DNA from 2 places in the Aliikangiella maris genome. Region 1 is predicted to be linked to the other one. Evidence: predicted binding sites of a transcription regulator. Region 1 holds the regulator's gene; the other holds the start of a gene.
The links. Region 1 encodes FNR, which switches genes on or off when oxygen is low (the NO sensors DNR and NnrR bind a similar motif). Its sites were predicted from a motif close to TTGATNTANATCAA; they were not measured.
Positions count from the first base shown of each region.

Region 2: the regulator FNR is predicted to act here: its motif matches at 1,835-1,848, upstream of ABVT42_RS04325 (alpha/beta family hydrolase).

Region 1 covers NZ_JBFDAH010000001.1:433,336-436,632, reverse strand. The annotation lists gene ABVT42_RS01980 (DUF7009 family protein) at 1-125, shown strand, start outside; gene mobA (molybdenum cofactor guanylyltransferase MobA) at 126-701, opposite strand; gene fnr (fumarate/nitrate reduction transcriptional regulator Fnr) at 835-1,563, opposite strand; gene hemN (oxygen-independent coproporphyrinogen III oxidase) at 1,737-3,119, opposite strand.
Region 2 covers NZ_JBFDAH010000003.1:267,069-270,365, reverse strand. The annotation lists gene ABVT42_RS04330 (glutamine amidotransferase-related protein) at 314-1,072, shown strand; gene ABVT42_RS04325 (alpha/beta family hydrolase) at 1,911-2,552, shown strand; gene ABVT42_RS04320 (MFS transporter) at 2,685-3,297, shown strand, end outside.

The DNA.
Region 1 (3,297 bases):
CTTTATGTGTTAATAAACAAGTTCTTGAAAGTGAAGTTAAAGACAGACCAAGCAAACAAGGGATTAAAATCACAAGTAGCACTGCGATCAGTGCTTTTCTTGAAATTGACTTAAAATCAAAATAACTAGACCGATTGATAATCTGCCAGATAATTTAAATTTCGAAATGCGGACTCTTCAATATTCAAATTAACTGGCGTTGCCTTTATTTGCTTGAGGAAATCTCTTACACGATAAGTCTTTTGATTGAGTAATTGACTGACAGTGTTATGACAAGATCGATTTAGCAACATACATAAGTAATGCTCTCTTACATCAGTCACTAAATAATAAGCAGAATCAGAAAACTGAATTTGTTGCACAAGTTGATGAATTAATATTTTAGGTAGGAGTGGTACATCGACAGGTAAAACAAATAACCAGTCATTCTTCATAATTTGCAGCCCTTGCTCTATGCCTGCAAGCGGTCCAGCATAACCTTCTCGTTGATCGGTAACAACCAGATATCCATATTGTTGATAAGTTACTAAATGACGGTTAGCAGAAATAATTAATTCTCCTACCTGGTCTGCCAGCCAATCTATTTGATGCTCGATCAAAGGTTTTTGTTGGAATTGTTGTAGTCCTTTATCTTTTCCTTCTAGTCTGCGACCCGCACCACCAGATAATATGAGTCCTGAAATAAATGACTTGTCAATCATTTGCCAAATTCATCCTCATAGAATTGCCTACCAATATAACTCACAGTTCCTCTTAATAAATGAGCTATTCAAATATAAATAATTTAACCTTGAGTACTCAATAAAATAAATTATCTCAAACACTTAAAATCTATTATACATGACAAGATGTACCAGCTAAGGAACTTAAGCCTTCCATATCTTTAATTTGAATATAACGATCTTGAATCGATATGAGCCCTTGCTTTTGCAAACGGGTTACCAAGCGACTTACTGTTTCTACGGCTAAGCCCAAATAATTACCAATATCGCCACGAGTCATGGTCAACTGGAATTCCTTATTGGATAAGCCTCGGCGTTTAAAACGACCAGAAAAGTTTATAATAAAAGCCGCAAACCGCTCGTCAGCATTCTTTTTACTGAGCAACATCATTAAATCTTGCTCTTCGCGAATCTCGCCGCTCATAATCTTAAAAAGCTGCTTTTGTAAGCCGGGCAATTCCCGTGAGAGTGCTTCAAGTTTATCAAAGGGGATGGAACAAACCAGTGAAGTTTCCAAGGCTTTGGCAAAACTAGGATACTGTGTACTGCTAATTGCATTTAAACCAACTATTTCACCGGGTAAATGAAATCCGGTAATTTGTTCCGTACCATCAGAACTGATGGTGTAGGTTTTGAGACTGCCAGAGCGAATAGCGTGTATTGCATCAAATGTATCACCGGCATGGAACAAAAAGTCGCCTTTTTTCAGTACCTTTTTGCGTTGAACAATATTTTCGAGATGTTCGATATCAGAATCAGCTAACATCACGGGTAGACACAATCGTCTAATACTACAGGTCTGACACTTTATTTCACTATGCAAAAAATTATTCGAAGACAACTTTGACCCACCCTTTGTTTTGAATATACAGGTGCATTATACTCAATTTATATATTCAAGGGAGCCAATTTTCACAAAAATTAACGATATTCACAAAATAGAAAAGCCAACAAAATTATCATTTTAATCATTTACTCAATCTATTTGCGCTTAAATAAAGCTGAATCAGTCATTTAGATAACTTTTGAAAAACACCTGATTTCCTGTAACTCATTTAAATAGGCGTCAAATGTCATGCAAATATTACGAATCAGTAATCGGCCTTTAGCAAAGACTTGAATTGAATCGCCTGAATAAGTAATAAGTTTATCTTCAATTAGCGGTTGAAGCATCTTTAGTTCGCGAGAAAAATAGGTTTTAAAATTAATATGATAGCGAGTTTCAATCTGATTTATATCTAGATAAAAGTGACAAATTAAATCAAATATGACATTTTTCCTAATCGTGTCATCAAAAGTCATACTCGCTCCACGCCAAGTGGGTAGCTGACCCTGCTCAAGTAAATGATAATAACTATCAACTTCTCTGACATTTTGATGGTATTGCCCATTCAACGAACCAATCGCAGAAACCCCTACGCCGATTAATTCATATTCCTCGTGTGTTGTATAGCCTTGAAAATTACGATGTAATTGCTGATTATTTTGCGCGATAGCCAATTCATCATCAGGCTTGGCGAAGTGATCCATACCTATATAGCAATAACCGCTTTGTTGAAGTTTATCAATGATATAGGCAAAAATGGCCAATTTCTCCACTGGAGTTGGTAGCTCAGCACTTTTGATTCGACGCTGTGGTTTAAAACGATGAGGCAAGTGTGCATAATTAAAAACAGATATTCTATCAGGAGATATTTGAATAACTTTGTCTAAAGTCGCGGCAAATGTTTCTCGAGTTTGTAAAGGTAATCCATAAATCAAATCGAGATTAATCGAACGAAAGCCATGCTTTCTTGCTTCATTAATTAAATCACGAGTTATTTCAAAAGACTGGATGCGGTTGATCGACTGCTGAACTTTAGGGTCAAAATCCTGAACGCCCATACTCATGCGATTAAACCCCATTTGAGCCAATACTTTAATATCGGTAATTGCCAAAGCCCTTGGATCCACTTCGATAGAGACTTCGGTCGATACATCATCAGGTACATCAAAACAAGTCCTAATAGTATCCATAATTAATGCTATCTGTTTCATTGATAAGTAAGTTGGCGTCCCACCTCCCCAATGAATTTGTTTTAATGTTTTTGCTTTTAGGTGCGAGGACACCAACTGAATTTCGCGGACCAGATTTTCAACATATTGAATGGTTTTACTTTTATCTTTAGTAATGACTTTATTACAAGCGCAGTAATAGCAAATATTTTGGCAAAAAGGGATATGAATATACAGTGACAAAGATTTATCCTGCGCAATATTTTCAAGACAAGTAATATAATCGCTCTGCATATATTCATCGGAAAACTCCAGTGCAGTTGGGTACGAAGTGTATCTAGGGCCAGAAACATCATACTTGTTCAGCAGGTTTTCATCCCACTCAAGCTTTAGTGATTGCAATGACTTCTCTCCCCTTCTCGGTTGTAACTGATAGACATATCGTTAATCAGGTTTCGACTGGTAACAGCAGGTAGCTTAACAGGCTAAATTGAAAAGAGAATGATCTAGATCAGAAATTAATATCCCAGTTTTAACATCGATGTTTTAAATTATAAATTTCATGATTGCAAAAAATGAA
Region 2 (3,297 bases), on a different contig from region 1:
AACGAGACATGCAGCATAACCAGCCGTTTGCCGCTGTACAAGCGCCAGTTGCAAAAATCCCAATAAGATTGACAGTTATTTACATATTGCTTTGCGCTATTTTCATTTGTGTCAAATATTAATAAACTGACTAAAATATGGGTTATTCAAGCAATAAGCATAAAACTAGTGATTTTATGCATGTTTATTCAATTAAAAACATAATTTGTGAGTGATTAACCGATTTAGGTTTTGGTTTATTGATGTATCGAGCAACAAAAAGTGATTGTCTCGTTGGTGTTTCAGCAAAAACTGTCGAGCAGAGGTTTAAGTTTTGGCAAAAATAATGGTTTTTCAGCATGTTCCTTATGAACCTCTTGGTACACTTGATCCACTGATCCGTTCACAAAGGCACCGTATTCGATACGTGAATTTTGGCCGAGAACCTAATGCTAAACCGGATATTTGTAGCTACGATGCACTTATTATTCTTGGTGGCCCAATGAATATTGGTCAAGAAGATGAGTATCCACATCTGGTAACCGAGCAGCGAGTGATTCGACAGGCAATGCAACAAGATATTCCTGTCTTGGGAATTTGTTTGGGGGCACAACTCATTGCGGCTGCGGCTGGCGCGAAAGTTTATCAGGCACCTAAAAAAGAAATTGGCTGGTACCCTATTACACCAACTCAGGCAGCACAAAATGATCCGGTGCTCGGTCATTTTGATGAGTGTGAAAATATTTTTCAGTGGCATGGTTATACATTCGACTTACCCAAAAATGCAACGTTACTTGCTACCGGTGAACAGATTGCTCACCAGGCTTTTCAATTAAAAAACAATGTTTATGGATTTCAATTTCATCTTGAAACTGACTTATCCTTAATTCAACGCTGGCTAAAGTTACCTCAACATTTAAAAGAATTGGGACTCGATAAAGCTAAAGCGCGAGTTGATTCAATTTGGCAGGAAACACATTATCGAATTGATCGATCTCTGGCATTAAGCCATAAAGTTTTTAATGGCTTTTTATCATTGTTACCGAAAGTTAACGAGAAACATCAGTTTATTCATCGAGATTTTCTCAATTAAAATTTTAGGGTTTCTCATGTGGCTATATATTAAAAAATAATTTCATGCATTAAAAACCAGTCACTGTTCTCACTTTAAAAAATAAAACATGTAATATCTTTTATTCGGGCAAAAAATGGTATTTTGTGCATTGATTGATATTGCTCACCCGTTTATTCTTCGCACCATCTTTGCAATCGCTGAAATTTAGACAACAATGCAACACAGCGTGTTGGTAGCGACTTGTATTGACTCAATTTTGATTCAACAAATCCCCGATTGTTCTTAGGGTTTCAGGCCGCCTTTTGGCGGCCTATTTTTTCTACTTAAACTTTTTCTGCTTAATCTGCTTAATCTGCTTAATCTGCTTAAATTTTAACGATTAAAACGCTGGCTGCTTAAAAATAGTAATTTCTAATGCTTGGTAAAAATGACGAGTAAAATACTTTTTCTCAATTCATTGAAGTTATATCAATTGCGTTGGCTGATTGATAAACCTTACACAAAAGGTCTAAAAGATTATTATCGTTCAGTTATAAATGTTTCGAACTGTAGTTTTTTGTGTATAAACAATATTGACAGGTAACGTTTTTATCTGTTGTTCTTCAGCGAATTTATCCAATTTTAAATTCTCATATAACCCAGTATATATTAAGGCTATTTTTTCCGTTATTATCCACAATTAAAATACGTCAATAAGTAATTATACAAAACCAGGTTTTTAATTGAAGTATAGAGCGATAAGAAACTCATAATTACTTTGGCTAATTGCGCGGGAAATATTTGATTTGGATTAAATTTTTTAAATAATTTAAACTGGTTATTTTCCTATTGTTAACTTAAATTGGGTGACTTCTACTTGTTTAAAAGTGAATTTAAAATTCTATTGGCTCATGGGGCTGGAGCAAACAAAGATTCAGATTGGATGCAACAGATGGATCAACTTATTAGCGCTAAAGATTTAACGGTCTTTCGATTTGATTTTCCCTATATGCGTCAGCGATTAATTGATGGTAAACGACGTCCACCTGATCGAATGCCACGATTAATTGATGATTTTAATCAACAAATCAAACAGCTCAAAGAAAGTCAACGGTTATTGCCTACTGATAAATTAATATTGGCTGGTAAATCTATGGGGGGAAGGGTAGCCAGTTTGTTGGCGACTGAGTCTGCGCCTGATTTTAAACTTGAATTTAAGATAAGTGGTCTAATCGCATTTGGTTTTCCTTTTCATCCTGCGAATAAGCCAGAAAAATTTAGAGGAGAACATTTAGCTCACATTAGTATTCCAACATTAATTCTACAAGGAGAACGTGATAGTATGGGTAAGCCTAATGAGATAGAAGGTCACGCATTGAGCAAACAGGTTTGTGTTGAGTATTTAGCTGACGGTGATCACAGCTTTAAGCCTCGGGTAAAGTCTGGTTTAACGCTCGCAGATAATTTGCAAACAGCTGCCGATAAAGTGGCAGATTTTATATTTACTCTAGATGACTAATATTTGCACAGCAAAGGTGTCCAAATTCAATCAAATAGTCTATTTCTATTTGCAATAATTAATGAATAATCTACTATTAGCGGTCCGATCTGTTAATTTATTCCTGTTTTTGCACACTGAGTTATTCAACTGATGTCCAGAATAATCCCTGCTATTTCTACAACCCAAAGACAAACACTTGAGCAGCGTATACGTCGCGAATTATTTTCCTGGACTAGTCTGGCTTTAATGCTTGCGCTACTTGAAGGTGGTGTCATTGGTGTATTAATTAAAAATGGATTCGAGGGACGGGTCGAGAGCTGGTTGTTAAATTTAGCGGTGGCGGTCAGTACTGGTGCGCCATTTTATTCTAACTTGATTAGTTTTGTGTGGGTCAAGTTAAGTCATGGTCGCAGCCGGACTCGATTGGTGTCTAACTTGGCACTAGTCTGCTGTGTATGTGGGCTTGGGATTAGCCAGACTACTTTTGATGAATCGGGACTTTTTGCGCTATTGATGTTTTATATTATCGCGCGAATTTGCTGGTCTGGCATATTAACAATACGTTCTGATATTTGGCGGGCTAACTATCCGCGTTATATTCGTGGCAAAGTGACTGCTAAACTGGCGACTTTGACCTCCTTGCTCATGGCCATTGTCGCAATAGCTATTGGCCAAGTACTCGACTGGCAATTTGAAGCGTTTAAGTGGCTTTATTTGAGTTTATCGGTGCTGTCGATGGTGGGGGCTTTCCGTTATCGTTATT